One region of the Nocardia sp. CA-119907 genome, then DNA from elsewhere that is predicted to be linked to it. Evidence: riboswitches for the same ligand, from Rfam matches in the RefSeq annotation. Region 1 holds a riboswitch; each other region holds the start of a gene.
The links. A riboswitch is a leader RNA that binds a small molecule or an ion and turns the genes downstream of it on or off. The one in region 1 is predicted to bind S-adenosylmethionine.
Positions count from the first base shown of each region.

Region 2: linked by a shared signal. The riboswitch ahead of ACQP2D_RS38470 (bifunctional o-acetylhomoserine/o-acetylserine sulfhydrylase) and the one ahead of ACQP2D_RS02415 (aminotransferase class V-fold PLP-dependent enzyme) in region 1 are both predicted to bind S-adenosylmethionine.
Region 3: linked by a shared signal. The riboswitch ahead of ACQP2D_RS31440 (amino acid ABC transporter permease) and the one ahead of ACQP2D_RS02415 (aminotransferase class V-fold PLP-dependent enzyme) in region 1 are both predicted to bind S-adenosylmethionine.

Region 1 covers NZ_CP192091.1:526,805-534,556, reverse strand. The annotation lists gene ACQP2D_RS02445 (MDR family MFS transporter) at 1-518, opposite strand, end outside; gene ACQP2D_RS02440 (MarR family winged helix-turn-helix transcriptional regulator) at 515-1,021, opposite strand; gene ACQP2D_RS02435 (crotonase/enoyl-CoA hydratase family protein) at 1,111-1,932, opposite strand; gene ACQP2D_RS02430 (2-oxo-4-hydroxy-4-carboxy-5-ureidoimidazoline decarboxylase) at 2,417-2,695, shown strand; gene ACQP2D_RS02425 (YbaK/EbsC family protein) at 2,747-3,220, shown strand; gene ACQP2D_RS02420 (flavin reductase family protein) at 3,405-3,872, shown strand; gene ACQP2D_RS02415 (aminotransferase class V-fold PLP-dependent enzyme) at 3,953-5,275, opposite strand; SAM riboswitch class IV at 5,322-5,436, opposite strand; gene ACQP2D_RS02410 (LysE family translocator) at 5,562-6,197, shown strand; gene ACQP2D_RS02405 (DHA2 family efflux MFS transporter permease subunit) at 6,258-7,688, opposite strand.
Region 2 covers NZ_CP192091.1:8,500,477-8,508,228, reverse strand. The annotation lists gene ACQP2D_RS38480 (hypothetical protein) at 1-133, shown strand, start outside; gene metX (homoserine O-acetyltransferase MetX) at 266-1,420, opposite strand; gene ACQP2D_RS38470 (bifunctional o-acetylhomoserine/o-acetylserine sulfhydrylase) at 1,417-2,766, opposite strand; SAM riboswitch class IV at 2,850-2,960, opposite strand; gene ACQP2D_RS38465 (TetR family transcriptional regulator) at 3,004-3,756, opposite strand; gene ACQP2D_RS38460 (MFS transporter) at 3,891-5,384, shown strand; gene ACQP2D_RS38455 (NADP-dependent isocitrate dehydrogenase) at 5,674-6,891, shown strand; gene ACQP2D_RS38450 (MFS transporter) at 7,278-7,752, shown strand, end outside.
Region 3 covers NZ_CP192091.1:7,040,336-7,048,087, reverse strand. The annotation lists gene ACQP2D_RS31460 (ABC transporter substrate-binding protein) at 1-437, opposite strand, end outside; gene ACQP2D_RS31455 (LLM class flavin-dependent oxidoreductase) at 434-1,585, opposite strand; gene ACQP2D_RS31450 (ABC transporter substrate-binding protein) at 1,592-2,566, opposite strand; gene ACQP2D_RS31445 (amino acid ABC transporter ATP-binding protein) at 2,585-3,388, opposite strand; gene ACQP2D_RS31440 (amino acid ABC transporter permease) at 3,385-4,407, opposite strand; SAM riboswitch class I at 4,418-4,511, opposite strand; gene ACQP2D_RS31435 (hypothetical protein) at 4,839-5,552, shown strand; gene ACQP2D_RS31430 (glycosyltransferase) at 5,724-6,890, opposite strand; gene ACQP2D_RS31425 (LppM family (lipo)protein) at 7,108-7,752, opposite strand, start outside.

The DNA.
Region 1 (7,752 bases):
AGGATGGTGTCCTGTCCGGCGAGCACACCGCCGAGCACCGGGCCGATCACGCTCGAGGTGCCGAATACCGCGAGGAAGTAGCCCTGGTACTTGGCGCGTTCACGCGGGCTGAGGATATCGCCGAGGATGGTCAGCGCCAGCGACATCAGACCACCCGCGCCGAGTCCCTGGAACGCGCGGAACGCCGCCAGCTGGTACATCGACTGCGCCATCGTGCACAGCAGCGAACCGATCACGAAGATCGAGATGGCCGCCATGAAGAACGGCTTGCGGCCGAACATATCGGACAACTTGCCGTACAGCGGCGTCGCGAGCGTCGCGGTGATCAGATAGGCGGTGGTCGCCCACGCCTGCATCGAATAGCCGCTGAGATCGTCGGCAATGGTGCGGATCGAGGTGGAGACGATCGTCTGGTCCAAGGCCGCGAGCAGCATGCCGAGCATCAGACCGCTGAGAATGGTCAGGATCTGCCGGTGGGTGAAACCCGTGGACTCCTCCACGGTGGCCGGTGCTGTCACGAGTCGTTCTCCATCTCGAATCTGTACAGGTTCTGGTCGTTGCGGATGGCCGCGATCATGGCGGGCTTGGCCAGCTCGTAGTCGTCGACGAACTGTCGAAGCAGCCCGGCGAAGGCGACCCGGTCCTGCGGCGTCCAGGCCGCCATCACCCGGGTCAGGTTTTCGTGCCGGCGCCTGCGGATCCGCTCGGCGACCTCGCGACCGAGCTCGGTGACGGCCAGCACGGTGGCGCGGCCGTCATTGCGATCGGCCTGCCGCTCGACCAGTTGCCGCTCGACCAGGTGGGCGACGTGCCGACTGATCGTCGACGCATCCGAATGCACCGCGTCGGCGAGTGCGCCCGAGCGCATCGGCCCGTCACAGAGCAGCCGGAACAAGATCGCGAATGCCGCGGGATCCACACCGTCCCTGGTTCGCAGCTGCGCGGCCGTCCGATCGCGGATCCGCTGCAGCCGGGTGAGCTGAATCGCGATCGTGTCGACCGACCGCTCGTCCTCATCCACTGGACTCACCTTTACTTGCGTCAATCAATTAGTTGCGTGATACAAGTATGTAGACGACCTAGCGGCTAGGGCAAGCAATTAAACGGCCTTTACCGGCCCTTGAACTCTGGGGCGCGCTTCTCGAAGACCGACTGGATGGCCTCGGTCAGATCCTCGGACGGCAGGAATGCAGAGTTCCACGCGGAGACATAGCGCAGCCCGGCCGCCACCTGATCCTTGGTGCGCTGCTCGAGCACATCCTTGGCGCCCTGCACCACCAGCGGCGGGTTCGCGGCGATCTCGCGCGCGGTGGCGTGCGCCGCGTCCAGTGCCGCATCCTGATCGGCGAACACGTCATTGACCAGGCCGATCTTCTCGGCACGCGCCGCGTCGATGTCCTTGCCGGTGTAGGCGAGTTCGCGCAGATGCCCCTCGCCGATGATGCCGGGCAGCCGGTGCAGCGACCCGATATCGGCGACGATCGCGACCTTCGCCTCGCGCAGGCTGAACTTCGCGTCCGCGCTCGCATAGCGGATATCGGCGGCGGCGATCAGATCCAGCCCGCCACCGATGCACCAGCCGGAGATCGCGGCGATGACCGGCTTGCGGCAATCGGCCACCGCGGTCACCGAGGCCTGCATCCGGCGCACTTCGTAGAGGAAGTCGGTGCGCGGCGCGGCCAGGGCCCTATCCGCCATCAGCGGACCGAACGTCCCGGCCATCGCGGGCAGGTCAAGTCCGTAGGAGAAGTGTTTGCCGGAACCGGTGAGCACAATGGCACGGACCTCGGGATCGGCGTCCAGGCCGCGGAAGATCTCCGGCAGCTCCCGCCAGAAGTCCGGACCCATCGCATTGCCCTTGCCGGGACCGGTCAGTGTGACCTGCGCGACATGGTCTTTGGTTTCAACGGCGAAAGCCTGCCAATCAGTCATTTGTACAGCGTATCGAGACAGTCGTCTGCGGACTCTCGCAACCACCACGGAGCGAGTCTTACGAGCGACGTTCGCGGCCCGTCTCGCGTCCGAGCCGTCGAAGTACATACACCGCAGGCATGAGCCTCAGCCGCTGGACGGCGCACCTCCGACACCGAACTACCCGCTCGAGGCGACCACCACGGAGCGAGTCTTACGAGCGACCGTTCGCGGCCCGTCTCGCGTCCGAGCCGTCGAAGCGCATGCGCCGCAGGCGCGAGTCTCGACGGCTCGGACGCGAGACAAAAGGGGGCCGCGAACACGCCGCGCCGCAGGCGCGGCAAATCCAACACAGCATGTAAATGCTGTGCAAATGTTGGTGTGGCGCACTGGTTCACCCATCGGCGCCGGCCGCATGATGGTCGAGTCAGCAAACCCCGCATCATCGGGCTGGGAGGCCATCGTGCTGATGCATCAAGGAATAGGGCTTGACCGTTTCAACGCGATGACTCGCGCCCGTGCCGTCCACGCGCTGTTCGAAGTCTGCTGCAATGTCACCTGGGCGGCCACGCTCGCCGACGCCCGGCCCTACCCGGATCGCGATGCGCTGCTGGCCACGGCGGATGTCGAACTGCTCGCACTCTCTCAATCCGATCTCGATCGCGCCTTCGATGCGGTTGTGCACGAACAGGTCTCGCAGCGCAACGTGAGTGAGCTGGCCCGGGTGGTGCACGACCGGATCGACCGGATGCTCGGACCCACCGACGGATATCCCGAATACTGACCGAGCGAAACTCGTCCGGCGTATTGCCCGCAATCGCTCTACTCTGGATCCATGCGCAGGTCGCTTCCACCAGTCGCATGCCGGGTCGCGGATACCCTGATCGCGCGCGGCCACCATGGTGTCATCGTCACTCAGCCCGCCCCCACGCCCACCGCCGCCGATGCCGCACGGGCACTCGGCGTCGATGTGGGTGCCATCACGAAATCCCTGGTGTTCCTGCTCGATGAGGATCCGGTGCTGCTGCTGGTCTCCGGCGCGCATCAGGTGGATCTGGCGAACACCGGCGCGCGGCTGGAAGGCACACTCACCCCTGCCCCCATCGATATGGTGCAGCAGGTGACCGGTCAGCCCATCGGCGGCATCGCGCCGGTCGGCCACCCCACCAACCTGCCGACCTGGGTGGACAACGCGCTATCGGCGCACCGGGAGGTGTGGGCCGCGGGCGGCGTTCCGAATACCGTGTTCCGCACCTCGTTTCGGGAACTGGTGCGCATTACCGCCGGACTTCCGATCGACGTGGATTGAATTCCGTGCCCGCTCGGGAACAGTGCGGACCGCGCAAGGGAGATCAGTCCAACAACCATGCGACGGCCCATTACCGACAAACCCGGCGTAGTTTCGTCATGTGACTGATGCTCAACCGCCTGCCACGGACATCCAGATTCCCGATGATCTGAGCGGCATCACCGCCGAGCAGTACCGCGCTTCCATGCGGCACTATCCCGCGGGCGTCACCGTGGTCACCCTCGGCTCGGAAAACGGTCCGGTCGGCTTTACCGCCACCTCATTCGCATCGCTGTCCCTGGAGCCCCCGCTGGTCTCCTTCAATATCGCCCACACCTCGTCGAGCCTGACCGCGCTGCGGGCGGCCGAGTCCGTGGTCATCCATTTCCTCGGCGAACATCAGCACGATCTGGCCCAACGCTTCGCCCGCACCGCCGATCAACGCTTCACCGATCGCTCGCTATGGACCACCCTGGACACCGGCGAACCGGTACTGCACGGCACCCCCATCTGGATCCGGGCCACCATTCAGCAGCTGATCCCGATCGGTGACCACACCTTCGTCGTCGGCCTGGTCACCCGGGTGCGCGACAGCACCGAGGAACAGCCCGCCGCCGCGCCACTGCTCTACTACCGCGGCCGCTACTACCGCCCGACCTCGCTCGAGGACTGAGCTCGGTCGAATTCTGCTGGGCAGCAATAGCGTTCGATCGTTCCCTGCGCGGTGAAGTTCTCGGAACGAAGTCGGCGGCGTTAGCCGATCACGCAGGGCGCGGCGCCGTCCGTGGCATGGGTGCTGGTGAAGGGGCGGGTCTCGGGGGTCGGATTCCACTGCCCATCGGTGCAGGCGTAGTTCCAGCTCGCGCCCTTGGCAACGAGGGTGGCGATGGCATCGATCAGGCGGTCCACATCGGCGGAGCTGGTGCCGAGGCCGATGCTGGCGCGCAGAGCGCCATCGAGGCCGAGGCGCGCGAGCAAGGGATGGGCGCAGAAGCGGCCGTCGCGAATGCCGATGCCGTGCTCGGCGGAGAGGTAGGCCGCGACCTGGCCGGGGACGAAACCATCCAGGGTGAAGGCGACAATGCCGACGATGTCCGGACTGTCGTCCCAGATGCGCAGCAGGTTGACGCCCGGAATGGCGGACAGGCCGGTGCGCAGCCGATCGGCGAGCAGATGTTCGTGAGTGGCGAGGGATTCGGAATCGATCGCACAGAGCGCGTCACATGCGGCGGCGAGCGCGGCCGCACCGAGGACATTCGGGGAACCGGCCTCATGACGCTGTGGAGCGGATGCCCACTCCGTGCGGGTGACGCCGACCTCGCGGACCGCGCCGCCGCCCGCCAGATACGGTTCGGCGGCATCGAGCCAATCCTGGCGTCCGACGAGCACTCCCGCGCCGAACGGCGCGTAGAGCTTGTGACCGGAAAAGGCGAGGTAGTCGATACCGGTGTCGCGCAGGCTGATTCGACGATGCGGTGCCAGTTGCGCGGCATCGACCAGGATGCGGGCTCCGCACTGGTGGGCGATAGTGGCCAGGCGCTCCAGGGGCAGGACCTCACCGGTCACATTGGAGGCGCCGGTGACCGCGAGCAATGCGGCTGGCCTACTGCACAATTCGGCGATGAGCTGACGGATGGTCTCCTCGACGGTCGCCGCGGCCCGCACGACGCGGCGGCCGTGCCGGGTCCACGCCAGGAAGTTCGCGTGATGCTCGATATCCAGCACCACGGTGTCGCCGGGGACGCAGGCGGCGAGCAGGTTGAGCGAATCGGTGGTGTTGCGGGTGAATACCACCACCTGGTCGTCGGCGGCATCGAGGAAACGCGTGACCGAACCGCGGGCGGCTTCGTAGCACTCGGTGGAGATCCGCGAGGCGTAACCCGCGCCGCGGTGCACACTCGCGTAGTACGGCAGCAGTTGCTGCACCCGGTCGGTGACCTGCGCCAGTGCCGGTGCGCTCGCGGCGTAGTCGAAGTTGGCGTAGGTGGTCGTCCCGCCCTGGACCAGCGGCACCCGGAGGTCGTCACCGGAGACCCGGGCGAAGGCGGAACAGGTCTGGTCAACAACAGCAGCCATCACAAAATCCCATCGGCTATGGGACCCGTAATCAGGTGATTATCCGAGTCCGCGCTTGCCGCACCCGGTCGGGCTGCGGCCCGGTCGATCACCCGGAGCACCCCACCGCGGAGGAGGGTTGCCGACCAGCTAGCCGGGGCTTGACGCTGGTACTCATGACCTGAACCGAGATTGGCAGATGCCGCACCGCTGTGTCAACCGCCGTTTTCGTCGCCCCTTCAATGCATATCCATGCACTCAAATAAATAACCTTGCAAAGCCGGACGATCTGCGATCTCATCGAGTGGTGACGCTTTCCCTGCTGCTCAGCTTTATCGGTCTGTGCGTTCTGCTGTCGATCACGCCCGGTCCGGACTCGTTCCTGGTGCTGCGATTCTCGATCGTGGACGCACGACCTGGCATCGCCGCGGCAATCGGTTCGGCACTGGGCGGCATCGTCTGGGCGGTGGTGGTCGCGGCCGGGGTCGCCGCACTGCTGGAACAGTCCGCGACCGCCTACCGGATGCTCAAGGTCATCGGCGGAATCTACTTGGTGTACTTGGGAGTTCGGGCGTTGGTCGAGCACCGCAAGGAGCGCGGGACCGACACCGCGCAGGTGTCCGGTCAGCCGGGCACGGACGCGGCGACCTCAGTTCGCTCGGCATTCGCCGCGGGGCTGGTGTCGTGCATGTTCAACCCGAAGGTCGGGCTGTTCTACCTGGCGGTGCTGCCGCAATTCCTCACCGATGTCACCTTCGCGAACACCCTCGCGCTCGGCGCCATCGAATGCAGCATCGCGGCCGTGGAGATGATCCTGCTCGCCCTGCTGGCCTCCCGGGCGGTGGCCATGCTGCGCCGCCCCCGGGTTCGCGATCGGCTCGAGCAGATCAGCGCGGCCATCCTCGCGGCACTCGGGATCGGCACCGCCGCGTCGGCCGCGTAATCCATTGCGCGCCTTGTCGATGGCCACCTCGGGTAGCCGTCGACAAGGCGCACGGCGTCGCTAGTTCGGCTGAATCTCCTTGCGCCACAGCAGCACCGACGCGATCAGCGAAACCACCGCGGCGGCGGTGAGCCACCAGAACGCCTGCCGGAACCCGGCATCCACCGGCAATCCGGCGGCGGCTGCGCGATACAGCACCACCGCCAGCAATGCCGCTCCGATCGACCCGCCGACCCGCTGCAGAATATTGACGAACGATGCCGCATCGGGCATCTGCTGGGGCCGCACCGCGGCATAGGCCGCGGCGACGATGGGCATCCCGGTCAACCCGGTCGCCATGCCGCGAATCAGCAAAAGCGCCTGTATCACAACAGGATTCATCGAGGCATCGCCGAGCGCGAACGGCACCGTGACGGCGACCGTGACCGCACTGCCGACCACCGCGACAACACCACCGCCGTACCGATCGGTCAACCGGCCGCCGATCGGCATCGCGATAATGCCGCCGAGCCCGAACGACATCAGCAGCAATCCGGTCGCTATCAGACCATCGCGGTGCAGGACCTGAAAGTACAACGGCAGCACCAGCATCGACCCGAACATCGAGGCACCGGCGAAGAAGTTCGCCACATTCGCCGTCGCGAACACCGGATGCCGGAACAGTCCGACGTCGAGCAGATTCGCACCGTGCCCACGTACCGACCGCGCCACGAACAGTCCGAGTGCCAGCGCACCGACCAGCACCGAAACCCATACCGTGGGCGCGGAAATGCTACCGCGACTACCGAATTCACCGAGCCCGTAGACCAATGCCGACAGACCGACGCCGATCAACGCGAATCCGGTGGTGTCGAATCGGCCCTGGGTATCCGCCGTCGCCGCCCGCGGCAATACCCGGCGCGCGAGTACGAACGCCACCAGCCCGAACGGGATATTGATCAGGAACAACCACTCCCAGTCCAGGTTCGCCAGCATGACGCCGCCGACCGTCGGCCCGATCGCGGGTGCGGCGACCACCGCGATCCCGACCACGCTCATCACCCGGCCCAGCCGCTGCGGACCGGCGACCTGACCGATCAGCGTCTGCCCCGCGGGCACCAGCAAACCCGCGGCCAACCCCTGCGCGATCCGCAACCCGATGAGCCAACCGATATTCGGCGCGAGTGCGCACAACCCCGAGGTGACGGTGAACGCGGCCAGCGCGCTCAACCAGACCCGATCCATCCCGAACCGGCGTCCGAGCCAACCGCACAGCGGCAGCGTCACGGCCAGTGCCAGCAGATATCCGCTCGCGATCCACTGCGCACTGTCCAGTGCCGCACCGAGATCCGTGGCGATGGTGTTCAGGCCGATATTGACCAGTGACGTATCCAACATGCTCATCACGGCGCCGAAGACCACCACACCGGCGACCCGCCATACCCGGGCCGGAATCGGTTCGAGTGCGAGTGCGGGCGCGGTGGCGGCGACGGCCGTTCGAGTATCCGACATGGATCCTCCGCTATTTGTAGACAACCTAGATTGTGGAGGCTATCAACAATCGATAACATCAACA
Region 2 (7,752 bases), 1.7 Mb from region 1:
CCCCACCGGCCAGGTACACGTCCGCGGCGCCTGCGCCTTCGACCGCCCAACCGGCAACCACGACTACGCCTCCACCACCGACATCATCACCGTCGACGTAACCGGCAAGCCGAGCACCGGCAGCTTCGGCTGACCCACCCAAGACCGAATAGCACCCGGGCCCAGCGGTCTGGCCCGGGGCGCTGTTGCCCGACCAATCGATCGCGGACAGACCGGCGTCGCGGGGCGGCACCGATGCCGAACCGCTGAACATCGCGGCGAGAGTTCAGCGGGTGCGGCTGATTCGGGCCAGGCGCATGGTTTCGGTCAGGAGTTTCGAGACCGCTGCCGCTTCGGTGAGGAAGCCGTCGTGTCCGTCGCGGGAATGGACGATTTCCAGACCTTCGCAGCCGGGGAGGCCGTCGGCCAACTCCTGCTGGGTTCGCAATGGGTACAGGCGATCGGAATCGACACCGCCGACCACGCACGGGACCGGAGTGGCGGCCAGGGCGGCCGATACGCCGCCGCGGCCGCGGCCGATATCGTGGCGGTTCATCGCCTCGGAGAGCAGCACGTAGGTAGCGGGATCGAAACGGCTACAGAGCTTTTGGGCCTGGTGGTCCAGATAGCTCTGCACCGCGTAGCGGCCGCCGTGCCACGGATCCTCATCGCCCTGCGCGTGGTTCTCGAACCGGTGATCGAGTTCGCCCTCGGTCCGGTAGGTCAGGTGCGCGATGCGCCGGGCGATGCCCATACCGGCCATGGGGGCGCGGTCGGTGTCATGATAATCGCCGCCCTGCCAGTCCGGATCGGCCTTGATGGCGGCGATTTGCGTTGTCTGCGTGCCGATCTGGTCGGCGGTGGCGCGTGCGCCGACGGCCAGCACCAGTGCGGAACCGACCCGATCGGGAGCGCCGACCATCCACTCCAGCACGCGCATGCCGCCCATCGAACCGCCGACCACGGCGGCAAGGCGCTCGATGCCGAGCAGATCGAGCAGCGCCGCTTCCGCGGTCACCTGATCGCGGATGGAGATCTCCGGAAACCTTGCGCCCCAGGGCTTTCCGTCCGGTGCCAGCGATGACGGGCCGGTGCTGCCCTTGCAGCCGCCGAGCACATTCGTCGCGACGACGCACCATTCGTCGGTATCCACCGGCGCACCGGGCCCGACCATGCCGTCCCACCAGCCGGGCAGCGGGTGGATATCGTCGGGCACCCCGACGACGTGCGAGTCACCGGTCAGCGCGTGCTCGACCAGCACCACATTGTCCAGCATGGGGGAGAGCTCGCCCCAGCGCTGCACGGCCAGATGGACGTCCGGGATGACCGCGCCGTTCTCCAGCCGCACATCCCCGATGGCGATGATGCCGAGCCGCCCGTCCGGCGGTGGCAGGGCCACCGCGGACGAACGGACGGTACTCGGGTCGGCACTCACAGTCACGTCGTAGCCGCCGCGAAACCGGCTCGCAGATCGGCCAGGATGTCATCGATCCCCTCGATGCCCACGGCGAGTCGGACCAGCCCCGGGGTGACGCCGGAGGCCAGTTGCTCAGCGGGCGTCAACTGCGAGTGTGTCGTGGACGCCGGGTGGATTACGAGAGAACGCACATCCCCGATGTTAGCTACATGGCTGTGCAGGGCTAACGCGTCCACGAACTTCTTGCCCGCATCGACGCCGCCGCGCAGTTCGAACGCGACGATCGCGCCCGCGCCCTTCGGTGCCAGTTCGGCGGCGCGTCGATGCCACGGCGAGGACGGCAGGCCCGCGTAGAACACCGATTCCACGGCCGGATGCGTGCTCAGGAATTCGGCGACCGCCTGTGCGTTGGCGACGTGGCGCTCCAGCCGCAGGCTCAGCGTTTCGATGCCCTGACTGATCAGGAACGCGTTGAACGGCGATATCGCCGCGCCGAGGTCGCGCAGCAGCTGCACCCGCGCCTTGAGTGCATAGGCCGGAGCGCCGAGATCGGCGAAGACCGCGCCGTGGTAGCTCGGGTCCGGGGTGGTGAAACCGGGGAAGCGGGATTCGCCCTGCGCGTCGCGCACGGTCCAGTCGAAGGCGCCGCCGTCGACGATCACGCCGGCCACCGCCGAACCGTGCCCGCCCAGGTACTTGGTCGCCGAATGCACGACGATGTCCGCGCCGTGGGCCAGCGGCTGGATCAGGTACGGGGTCGCGACCGTATTGTCGACGATCAGCGGCAGGCCCGCCGCGTGCGCGATCGCGGAAATGCCGCGGATATCGAAGATCGCACTGCTCGGGTTGGCGATGGTCTCGCCGTAGAAGGCCTTGGTATTCGGCCGGATCGCCGCGCGCCACTGCTCGAGATCGTCCGGATCCTCGACGAAGGACACCTCGATGCCGAGCTTGGGCAGCGAGTAGTGGAACAGGTTGTAGGTGCCGCCGTAGAGGTGCGGGCTGGAGACGATGTGATCGCCAGCGGCGGCGAGATTGAGGATCGCGTAGGTCTCCGCGGCCTGACCGGAGGCCAGCAACAGCGCGGCGACACCGCCCTCCAGGGCGGCGATGCGCTGCTCGACCACATCCTGGGTCGGGTTCATGATCCGGGTGTAGATATTGCCCGGCTCGGCCAGCCCGAACAGTGCGGCCGCGTGATCGGTATCACGGAAGGCGTACGAGGTGGTCTGGTAGATCGGGAGTGCGCGTGCGCCGGTGATCTCGTCGGGCGTCTGGCCCGCGTGGATCTGCTTGGTCTCGAAGGACCACTGCGCCGGATCGATTCCGGCGGAATCGATATCGGTCGCGGACGCGTTGGGGTCACTCATGTCTTGCTCCAAAGGGGTTGTTCGCCAGCAGGTTTCAACGGAATGCGGGTGACGGACAACAACACATGGCGGGAACCTCCTGAAGTGCGCGCTTGCTCTCGGCTTTCGAGAGCCCGGTCATCACCCGGAGCACCCCACCGCAGCTGGAGGGTTGCCGTCCAGCAAGCCGGGGCTTCGCGCTGGCACTCATGACCTGACCGACATGGTAACCGGAGTGCGGTCGGCGGCTGAAATCCGTTACCGGTTTTCCGCCGCGGCGACGTCGGTGCGCCCGGTGCACACCCGCATGAACTCGTCGAATGATGTGGTGAACGCGTTGCGGGCGTCGGCAGCGGCGGCCGAGGTGTCGGCCTCGTCGAAGATCGAGTTCGAACATTCCATGCTGAGATGACCGATCAGCTGCCAGGCGCCGACGACCAGGCGCACCGGCAGCGCGTCGGGCTGGGTGTCGAGTCGGTCGGCGATCGCTTCGGCGATCGCGACGTTCTTATCGTCGGCGAGTTCCATGCTCTGCGCGCTGACCGTCGGACTGCTGCGCAGGATCCGCTGCATCTGCTGGAAGCGCCGGAACGAAATGGGGCCATCGACGCTTTCCGCGGCGTGATCGACGACTTGCAGGAATGCCTCGCGCAGCGATAGCAGTTCATTGCCGGTGACCGGAAGTCCGCGCAGGCATTCGGCGATGGCGAGGCCGAAGTCCTTGACCGGCCCGAGGACGATGTCCTCTTTGCTGTCGAAGTACCGGTTGATGGTGCGCGGTGACACGTCCGCGCCGTTCGCGATCTGCTCGACCGTCGTCGCGTCGAATCCCTGTGCGTCGCAAAGGTCCAACGCGACCTCGATGATGCGCAGCCGGGTCTGCTGCTTCTTGCGTTCGCGCAATCCCACGCTCGCGCCGGCGCCGGACGAACCGAGCCCTGGGTTTGCTGTGGCGCGCACAGCGTTGTCGGCTGCGGCGCTCGCGCCGATCGGCGTCGATGACTCGAGCATGGCCCCATGCTATCGCAATCGGGACATTTCGTGTCCTTAACAGTCAAATGTCGTGATGCGACATTTTTCTCTTGACGACAAATGTCCGTCGATGACAGGATGACTGCACGACTTCGGACGGCTAGGAGAAGACAGTGAGCGAGACCGCGACAGTGGTGGAAGTTCCAGGAAGACAGGCCAGCTCGACGCGCTGGCTGGCGCTGGGTGTGATTGCATTGGCCCAGCTCATGGTGGTTCTCGACGCCACCATCGTGACCATCTCGCTGCCCTTCGCGCAGCAGGACCTCGACATCAGCGACGGCAACAGGCAGTGGATGCTCACCGCCTACACACTGATCTTCGGCGGTCTGCTGCTGCTCGGCGGACGGCTGGCCGACTATATGGGGCGGCGCCGAATCTTCATCGTCGGTCTCGTCGGCTTCGCCGGGGCATCCGCGGTGGCCGGTCTGGCGCAGAACGGCGCCGAGCTGTTTGCCGGGCGTGCGCTGCAGGGCGCGTTCGCGGCGTTGCTCGCACCGGCGGCGCTGTCATTGCTCTCGGTGACCTTCACCGAGGCGAAGGAGCGCGCGACCGCATTCGGCGTGTTCGCCGGAATCTCCGCGGGTGGTGCGGCGCTCGGCCTGATCGCGGGTGGGGCGCTGACCGAGTACGCCTCGTGGCGCTGGTGCCTGCTGGTGAACACCCCGATCGCACTGCTCGCGCTGCTCGGCGCGCTGGCGTTCGTGGTGCGGGATGTGCCGACGCCGCGCACCGGCGGCTATGACGTGCCGGGTGCGGTCACCGTGACGCTCGGTCTGATCGCCATCGTGTACGGATTCAGCCGCGCCGCCGAGGACGGCTGGCTGGCCGGGAGCACCCTCGGATTGCTCGTCGTCGGTGTCGCATTGCTGATCGCCTTCGTCGTCATCGAGCGCCGCTCGACGAATCCGCTGCTGCCGCTGCATATTCCGGGTGAGATCAACCGCGGCGGCGCGTTCCTCGCCGCATTGCTGATCCCGATCGCCATGTTCGCGATGTTCCTGTTCCTGAGCTACTACTTCCAGATCACCCTCGGCTACTCGTCGCTGAAGGCCGGCTTCGCCTTCCTGCCGTTCCCGGCGGGCATCGCGATCTCCGCCGGTGTCACCAGCGCGCTGCTGCCGAAGCTCGGCCCGCGTCCGCTGATGGTGGCGGGCGCCGTGCTCGGTGTCCTCGGGCTGGTGTGGCTGGCGCAGCTGAGCTTCGGCGACAGCTACGCGGCCAGCGTGCTGCCCGCGCAGGTGCTGATCGCGCTCGGCATGGGCCCGCTGTTCGTCGGCATGCAGACCGTCGCGCTGCATCAGGTCGAGGAGGAGGACTCGGGTGTGGCCAGTGCGCTGCTGAACGCGGCTCAGCAGGTCGGCGGTGCGGTCGGTACCGCGCTGCTCACCACGATCTCGGTGCAGACGGCCAAGACCTTCGCGCAGAACAACCCGATGGTCGACAACCTGATGGCCCGTGCCTCGATCCACAGCTACGACGTCGCGTTCTATGTCGGCGCCGGATTCTTCCTCGCCGCAATTCCGGTGATCGCGTTGATGATTCGGGACAAGCCGGAAAACCTGATCGAGGGATCCGAGGAGGACGCGCGGATTCCGGTCGCGGTCTGATCATGAAATAGCTTGTCCGGGTGTCCTTCGGGATACCCGGACATTGCTATTTCGCGGTGGCGCACGTCACTGCCGACCTACTTGTCGGTAACTATTTCGAGCGTCTTCACATCGGGGGCTGCCCGCGCGGTGAGGTCAATGGCAGCAGTACGCTTGTCTTGTTTGCACCACATGTCTCGCGGACAACGCGGGACATATACGTTGTCTGTTGGAACAGCTAGGGTCCGCTCACAAGCGTGTTCGCCTGGCCGTGCAATGAGGGCACCATCCTAGGAGGACACGAAGATCCATGTCCAAGATCAAGGTTGAAGGCACCGTCGTAGAACTCGACGGCGACGAGATGACCCGGATCATCTGGCAGTTCATCAAGGACAAGCTGATCCACCCGTATCTCGATGTGAACCTGGAGTACTACGACCTCGGCATCGAGTATCGGGACAAGACCGACGACCAGGTCACCATCGACGCCGCGAACGCCATCAAAGAGCACGGCGTCGGTGTCAAATGTGCCACCATCACCCCCGATGAGGCCCGGGTCGAGGAATTCGGCCTGAAGAAGATGTGGCGCTCGCCCAACGGCACCATCCGCAATATTCTCGGCGGCACCATTTTCCGCGCGCCGATCATCATCTCGAATGTGCCGCGTCTGGTTCCCGGTTGGACCAAGCCGATCATCATCGGCCGTCACGCGTTCGGTGACCAGTACCGCGCCACCGACTTCAAGGTGTTCGAGGGCGGCACGGTCACCCTCACCTTCACCCCGGACGACGGCAGCGAGCCGATCGTGCACGAAGTCGTGAAGATGCCCGAGGACGGCGGCGTCATCATGGGCATGTACAACTTCAAGAAGTCCATCGAGGACTTCGCGCGCGCGTCGCTCAACTACGGCCTGCAGCAGAACTACCCGGTGTACATGTCGACGAAGAACACCATCCTCAAGGCCTACGACGGCATGTTCAAGGACACCTTCCAGGAAGTCTTCGACACCGAGTTCAAGACCCAGTACGACGCCGCGGGCCTCACCTACGAGCACCGCCTGATCGACGATATGGTCGCCTCCTCCATGAAGTGGGAGGGCGGCTACGTCTGGGCCTGCAAGAACTACGACGGCGACGTGCAGTCCGACACCGTGGCCCAGGGCTTCGGCTCGCTCGGCCTGATGACCTCGGTGCTGCTGACCCCGGACGGCAAGACCTGTGAGGCCGAGGCCGCGCACGGCACCGTCACCCGGCACTACCGCCAGCACCAGCAGGGCAAGCCGACCTCGACCAACCCGATCGCGTCGATCTTCGCCTGGACCCGCGGCCTCGAGCACCGCGGCAAGCTGGACAACACCCCCGAGGTGATCGGCTTCGCGCAGACCCTCGAGGACGTCGTCATCAAGACCGTCGAAGGCGGCCAGATGACCAAGGACCTCGCGCTGCTCGTCGGCGGCGACCAGGGCTACCTGACCACCGAGGAATTCCTCGGTGCGCTCGACGCCAACCTGGCCCGCGCCCTGCGCTGACGGTTGACCGTCGATCCGGTCGCGCGCCCCGCGCCGACCGGTCGAACCGAATACCCGGCGCTGGGCAAGAGCCAGCGCCGGGCGCGACATACGGGCACCCGCACCACACCGGTGGTACGGGTGCCCGCACTGTTTCCGCGACCCATATGGCCGGACCTTCACCTTCCTGCTGAGCGCCCGCAAGCGGTGTGTTGCCGTCGGGCTGCCCGGTATGCGCGGTACGGCAGTCGTTCGTCCGAATTCTCGATGCTGACGTGGGGCAACTCACGTCTACGCGGGAAGCGACCGGAGTCGCCAGGCGGTTACATCAAGACGTGACCGGTTCCGTTGCCACTCAGACCCCAGCACCCGCCGAGGCCGAACGGACGGACTGGCATATTCCCGCGATGCTGGCGCTGGCCCTCGGCGGATTCGGAATCGGCACAACCGAATTCGTCACGATGGGTTTGCTGCCCGATATTGCCGGCGCCATGAACGTCTCCGAGCCGACCGCGGGACATGCGGTATCGGCCTATGCGCTCGGCGTGGTCATCGGAGCGCCGGTGATCGCCGCGCTGGCCGCGCGGGTACCGCGCAAACGTCTCCTCATCGCGCTGATGGTGGCGTTCATCATCGGAAATGCGGCGACCGTCGGCGCGCCCTCGTTCGAAACCCTCGTCATCGCCCGATTCGTCTCCGGCCTGCCGCACGGTGCGTATTTCGGTGTCGCGTCGCTGGCCGCCGCCACATTGGCTCCGGTAGGGCAGCGCGCAAAGGCGGTTGCTGCGGTTATGCTGGGATTGAGCGCCGCCAATGTCGTCGGCGTTCCCAGCGCCACCTGGCTGGGCCAGCATCTCGGCTGGCGCGACGCCTTCGTGGTGG
Region 3 (7,752 bases), 3.2 Mb from region 1:
AGATAGCTGGAGCCGAGCGGTGTTTTCGCCGCGCCTAGCTTGATCACCGAATCGAAGGTGTTCCGCACCGAATCCGCGGTGAGCGGTGTGCCATCGCTGAAGGTGATGCCGTCGGCCAGGTGGAAGGTGAATAGCTTGGCGTCGGGTGAGATCTCCCAGCTCTTGGCCAGCCAGGGCTTGATCTCACCGGTCTTGGGATCCTGGTCGGTCAGCGAATCCACGATCTGACGGGTCACGTAGAGCGTCTGGTTGGTGCCGGCCTGTGCCGGATCCGAGCAGGTCGGCGCCTGGGAGAGGCCATAACGCAAGGTCCCGCCCGGCTTCGGCGGGCCCGCGTCAGCGCCGCCCGAGGCCGAATCACTGCCGCAGGCGGCCAGACTCGCGGCCGCGGTGACGGCGGCGGCCACGGCCGCGATGCGATGGCGGGGACGGATCACTGTGGTACTCCAGATGTTTCGGTGCGGACGAGTTCGCCGCGGGAATCGATGTCGTATTCGGTGCCGGGACGCCCGGCACCATGGCCGTTTGCGGCGGCGTCACGGTTGCTGGCCAGCGGCCTACTCGGAATGCGGCGGCGCAGTTCGGGCGCGACCTCGGCCTGGAAGAGTTCGAGACTGTCGCGATGTTCGGCCTCGGTGCGGCCGTCGCGCTCGGCGGACAGATGGATCACCTCGTGCCCGAAGGCCTCGTGCTGGCGGCCCACCTTGTCGATCACCTGCTCGGGACTGCCGACCAATGCCGAACTGCGTGCGACGAAATCGTCGAGGGTCTCGAAGACGATCGGCAGGCCGAGCTTGCGCGCCAGCGCCAGCCGCGCCTCGAAGATCGGGCGGTACACATCGAGGGCCTGCTGGGACGTGCGTGCCACGTGGAATCCGGCGGTACCCGCGCCGACCAGGGCGTCGGCCGGGTCGTGCCCGTAGTACTCCCAGCGCTCCCGATAGTGGCGCACCAGTTCGGCATACGGTTCGATCGGATTGGTGACATTGGCCGAGAACAGTGGGTCACCGTGGCGCGCGGCGAGTTCCACCGAATCGCGGCTGGTCGCGCTGCCGTGCCAGATCCGGATGCGCGGCTGCCACGGCCGCGGCAGGGCCTTGGCCTCGACCAATTCCGGACGGAACCGACCCGACCAGGTCACGCTGTCGCTGTCCCATAGCGCCCGAAACAGTTCGTAGCCTTCGCGATTGCGATCCCACTGGTCCTCGGTGGTGACGTGGTACAGCTTCGCCTGTGCCGCACCGTTGCCCTTGCCGATGATCAGTTCGAGGCGGCCGCCGGAGAGGTTGTCCAGAGTCGAGTAGTCCTCGAACGCGCGCACCGGATCCAGCAGACTCAGCGTGGTGACCGCGGTGAACAGGCTGAGCCGGGAGGTGACCGCCGCGATATGGGACAGGAGCACCGGCGGCGCGGCCGAGAGGAACGGATCCTCGTGCCGCTCACCGACGGCGAACCCGTCGTAGCCGAGTTCCTCGGCGAGACGAGCCTGGTCGATGACATTGGTGAGTCGCTCCCTGGTCCCAGGCAGCCGTCCGGTGCTCGGGTCGGGCACCCGGGTAACGAGGGTGAACAGCAGGAATTTCATCTGCGATCACGACTTCTTCGGTAGGCCGGGCGGATTGATCCGCGAGCTCGGCACGGTCTCGGTCTTCAGCCCCCACCGGTCGATGACCTGCTGGTAGGTGCCGGTCTGGATGGCGTTGTCGATGGCCTTGTTGATGGCGCCGATCAGACCGTTGTCCTTCTTGGTGAGCACACCGATTTCGCCTTGCAGCGTGTCACCGGCGCCGGAGAAGGTCGCGACGATCTTGGTCTGGTTCGCGGTGGTGCTGTGGTAGATCGCGGACGGATTGGGGCCGATGTAGCCGTCGAGGCGCTGCGAGGCCAGCGCCAGGTAGTAGTCGGTGACCTGCTGGAAGTAGGCGATATCGATCGCGGGCAGGCCCTCGGCGACGTTCTGCTCGTTCCACTTGACCAGCAGCTGCTCCTGATTGGTGCCGCTGCCGACGCCGATCCGCCTACCCGCCAGGCTCTTGCGATCCCTGTAGTCGAGCGTGCTCTGCTTGGGGATCTCCAGTGCGACGGTGTCATTGCGGTAGGTGGCGAAGTCGTATTTCTCCTTGCGCTCCTCGGTCACGGTGACGTTGGAGATGAACACATCCGCTTCGCCGGAGTCGACTCGCACGAAGTTCTGCGACCAATCGGCCACCTGCGCAACGAGTTTCAGACCGAGAATGTCGGCGATCAGTGCGGCGAAATCGACCTCGGACCCGACGATGGTCTTATCGTCGGTGGCGTAGAACCGCAGCGGGGGTGCCGCGCCGCCCGATCCGGTGACCACCAGCGTGCCGCGGTCGCGAATGGCCTGCGGCAGTTCGGCGGCGATGGCATCGACCTTGGGCGCGTGGATCCGGCCGGACTGGCCGGGGGACAGGTCGAAGGTGATCGAACCGGCGGGCTGCGCGGAGTTTTCCGCATCGGGGTCGGTGCCGCAGCCGGTGGCCAGCAACGCGACCGTGGCGGCCAGGCCGACCAGGGCGGAGAGCTTCATTGAATACCTGTTCATCGGGAGCGCGCACCGCGCTCAGCGGACTCGGGACAGAAATGCGCGGGTGCGCGGGTGCTGGGGGTTATCGAGTACGGCGGCGGGCGGGCCCTGTTCGACGATCACGCCGCCGTCGAGGAAGACGACGGTGTCGGCCACCTCACGGGCGAAACCGATTTCGTGGGTGACGATCACCAGCGCGGTGCCGCCGTCGGCGAGATCGCGGATCACGTCGAGGACTTCGCCGACGAGTTCCGGATCCAGTGCCGAGGTCGGTTCGTCGAACAGGATCACCGGCGGTCGCAGCGCCAACGCCCGGGCAATGGCCACCCGCTGCTGCTGTCCGCCGGACAGCCGACGCGGATAGGCGTCGGCCAGTTCGCCGATGCCGACACGGTCCAGCAGTTGCTCGGCCTCGCGCTCGACTTCCCGGCGCGGGCGGCCCTGTGCGGAAATCGGTGCGAGCGTGACATTGTCGAGCACCGTCAGATGCGGGAACAGGTTGAACTGCTGGAAGACGAAGCCGATATGCGAACGCTGTTTGCGCACCTCGCGATCCGACAGCGCGTGCAACCTATTGCGGCGCAGTCGATATCCGATCAGCTCGCCGTCGATGTGCACGGTGCCCGCGTCCAGCGACTCCAGATGGTTGATCACCCGCAGCAGCGTCGACTTGCCGGAGCCGGACGGGCCGATCACGGTGACCACCTCACCCGCCCGAACCGTCAGATCGATGCCGCGCAGAACTTCGGTGGTGCCGTAGGACTTTCGTACGCCGCGAACCGCTACCGCGGCGGCCCGGTCGACGCTGGTGTCGATCGTCTCGGTGACCGGCGCGCTCATCGGGTGGCTCCGCGCGGTGCGGCGGAACCGCTTTCGGCGATTTCACGCAGCTTGTGCCACACCTGCTGGATCGGAGTCGGTGGCGGTGTGCGGTGCGCGCCCTTGGCGTAGTGCCGTTCGATGTAGTACTGCGCCACCGAGAGAATCGTGGTCAGCACGATGTACCAGACCGTCGCGACCATGAGCAGCGGCACCACCCGGCCATTGCGTCCGTAGATCACCTGGACCTGGTAGAAGAGTTCCGCGATCGCCATTACCGAGACGATCGAGGTGCCCTTGAACAGGCTGATCACCTCATTGGTCGCATTCGGCAGGATCGAGCGCATCGCCTGCGGGACGATGACGGTGCGGAACTGTCGCAGCCGCGGAATCCCGAGCGCGGCGGCGGCTTCCAGCTGTCCGGGATCGACGGAGATGAAGCCGGCCCGGATGATCTCGGCCGAATACGCGGCCTGATGCAATGCGAGGCCGATGACCGCCGCGGTGAACCCGCTGATCACCCCGTTCACCTCGAAGGTGAGAAATCCAGGACCGAACGGGATGCCGAGCGACAGCGTTTTGTAGAGGTAGGCGATGTTGAACCAGAACAGCAGTTGCACGATCAGCGGAATCGAGCGGAACGCCCAGATATAGACCCACGAGATCACCCGCAGCACCGGATTATTCGACAACCGGGCGATTGCCAGTGCGGTGCCGATCAGGAATCCGAGTGCCGTACCCCACAGGGTCAGCTCCAGGGTGACCTTCAGCGCCGATAGCACCGACTTCGCGGTGAAGTACTTGGCGAAGGTCGACCAATCCCAGCCCGGATTGGTGACCAGTCCATGGACGAACTGCGCGAGCAGTACCAGCGCGACGGCGCTGATCACCCAGCGCCACGGATGCCAGGTCCTGGCGATCGGCGGTGCGCCGGTGGTGGTTACGGCAGTGCCGGGTGCACCCGATGCCGTGGCATCGGGTGTGTGGGCACCCGGTATCGGAACATCCGAGAGGGCATCGGATGCGACGGACGCGCTCATGATTTCGGTTCCTCCATCGTTCCCGGCGGAAGCACCCGCACCCGGTGACCGGGGGGTTGCTGCGACGTCGACGAGCCAGGTCTCTCGGTCGCTCTGGATGGTGTGTCCGACGCCGAGCACGGGTCGGTCGGTCTAGCCGAAATATCATGCGAAGCAGGCGAAGTCCGGCACAAGGGTACGAATCAGCGTGAGCGCAGATCTTGTCCGAACGGTTGTGAACAGGGATTATCGACCGGGTCGTGCGGTGGATCGCGAGGCTTCGGGTGTAGTCCCTCCGGCGTATTTCGCCTGGAGGGGGTACCCCGCGTGCCATCGTGACGGTCGGGTGGGTTGCGCGACGCGACGGCGTTGCCGGTCGAAATCAGCCCGGTTCTGTTGGTTTGCTGGAGTACTCTCTGACCTCATTCGTGCCCGACGATGAGGAGGTTCACGTGACCCTGCTGCGCCGTCTGACCACGCTTACCGCCATCGCGACCGGTGCGGCTGCGCTGACGCTGGCCGCCCCCGGCCTCGCCGCCGCGGTACCGGCGCCGATACCCGGACCCGCAATCCCGGCGGCGACCCCGCCGTCCGTCCAAGCCGCACCCGGAGATGCGTTCGGTGCTTACCAAGCCACTGTCGAGGCGCTGCGCGCTGTGGGCATCGACCCGTTCCTGTACCCGGCGGCCGCGGCGTTCTGCTCCAGCGGCAACTCCCTCGGCCTGGTCCCCGCCGTCGCGGGTGCTGTCCCGGGGCCGTGGCCCAAGACCACCGTGGCCATTCCTGGACTGGACCTTTCCGCGGTCAAGACGGGCCAAACCCTGTTCACCTTCATGCCCTACGGCGTAGCCACCGACAGCACGAACGTCTCCGGCATGAACGTCGCCTGGCTGAATCTGGCCAATGGCCGCAGCGGCGTCACCGCCATGGGCCCGCTCTCCGACGTCGTCCGAACCATGGTGCCCGCCGAAATCCCCGCCGAAATACGACCACTCGCCGAACGCGCCTTCGAGAACTTCTTCGCCACATTCCCCACCGGCGGCATCCGCGCCGTCCCCGTCGACACCGGTTCCGGCACCGTCCTGGCCGCGGTGTTCGGCACCGTCGACAACGCCGGCAAGCCCTGCTTCTTCCTGCCGACCGTCGGCATCACCTCGGTGCGCTGAGCCCGGCGAACATCCGAGGTCGCCAGGCCGCGCCGCTGGACCCTGGCCCGGATGTGGCGTCAGCTGATTTCGGGCATGCGGCTGCCTGGTTCCGGGGTTGATCAGGATCCGGTGGAACTGATGGCGGGGTCTCTGTCGGGCATTACCGCCATGGATTCGGCCTGATCTTGATCAGTGGGTGGTGTCGAGGTGGCGGGATTTCCAGGTCAGGGTGTTCGCGCGATGGGCTCGGCGCGAGCGGGACCACAGGCGGAGATAGGCGGCGATGGAGACCGGGTGTGCCAGGGCGGCAAGGATATCGGCGCGGGTAAGGGCGCCGCTTTCCAATGAGCGGGCGAGTAGGCGACTGGTGACCGCGGCGGTGTAGCCGAGGAGACCGGTGGCCCGCAGCCGGCCGCGACCGGCGACGGCGGCCAGCGGCGGTATCCAATAGGCCAGTGCCGCAATGGCTCCCACGGCCGCGCCGCCGGCGGTCGTGCCGCCGTAGGCCGACCACAGCCAGCGGGTATAGCCCGCCTCGAGTTCGGTCGCGTCCCGGTACATGCGGGTGCGCGCGGCGCGACCCGCCGTGACCACCGCGGTGCGGCGACCGGAACGGCGCAGGGCGCGAGCGATATCCAGATCCTCGGTGGGGCTGGCGGCCACCGCCGCGTGACCGCCGATGGCGAAATAGGCGGTGGCATCGAAAACGAGGAATTGGCCGCAGGCGACCGCTGTCGATGGTCTGCGGCTCCGATTGGCGATCCCGATCGGCAGGCTCGCCGCCCACGACCAGCACAGCAGCGGCTGTACCAGCGCTTCGGCAACCGATTCGGCAACCTGATACGGCCAGGGCGATAACAATGCGGCCCGACTCCGCCGCAATTCGGCGACCGCCGCGGCGATCGCGCGCGGGGCCACCCGCACATCGGCATCGAGGAAGATCAGCACCGCCGCATCCGCCCGCTCGGCCAGCCGGGCACAGGCCGCGGCCTTCCCGGTCCACCCCGGTGCGGGTTCGGCCTCGGATCGAATCACCGTGAATCGCCGATCACCCGCGATCGCCTCCGCGGCCGCCGCTTCGGTCCCGTCGCTGGACGCGTCGTCGAGAATCAGCACCCGCAGCCGTGGCACCCCCACCTGACCCCGCAGATCATCGATCAGCTCGGGCAGCCGCCGCGCCTCGTCGCGCGCCGGAATACAGATCGTCACGGGTTCGAGAACCGGCGTCGGCACAATCGGCAGCGTGCGCACCGTCACCCGATTGAACAGCGCGATCCCACAACCGATCAGCGCGATTGCCGCACCATACGGCGTCGCGACCGCCAAGCCCTGCCGCAGCGTCTTCGCTTCCGTCACGGCATCGCCTCCCCGGCGCGTCGAATGACGCCGTCGTCGGGCCGATTATGCGCGCGCCACGTACTCGCGTTTCGTATCGACGCGATCCACGCGTCCGGCGGCGTCATGAATCTCGCCCCGTGTGCGCTCGTCACGGTCACAATCGTGCCGCCGTGGCGCTCGGCATCGACGGGTGTCGGCGTTCCGCATCGAAACAATTGGGGTGCGAGGTGGGAATTCAGCGGCGTACGAGCGAACGCCAGAGGCTGCTCATGGAGAAACTGAATTCGGGGGCGCCGGGAGGTGCGGGGTTTCGGTTCATGTAGGCGATGGCGGCGACAATCGCCGCGACGGCGAGGGTGATGCCGCCGACGATGCCGGCCCAGCCCGCGAAGGAGCGGGTATTCGGATCGGCGTAGCTGACTTCGGCGCGCAGCGTGGAGACATCGCCGGCCGGCAGTTTCCAGGAGACGGTGGAGTCGTCCTCGCGGTTGCCATTGGTTTTGGCGACGCGGGCCGGGAAGGCCACCGTGAACTGCACGTCCGAGCCGTGCGGCGGAACGGATTTCAGGTCGACCCGGCCGTTGAGGCTGACCAGGTCGCCGGTGCGTTGGAACGACAGATTGAACATGCCCTGGGTCTGATCGGAGAGTCCGCCGAGCTGGCCGACCTCACCGAAGGACAGATCCTCGAAGAACACCTTGCTGCCGACATAGCCGTCCTGGCTGTACGGCTCGACCCGCACCTTGGCGGCCAGCGAGTCGGGCGCCTTCAGCTGCGGGCCCTTGTCATTGGCGTCCGCGGGCACGACCGCGGCCACGATCCGACCGGAGACCCGGTCATTGGACGACACACCCATCGAAACCTGCACCCGTAGGCAGCC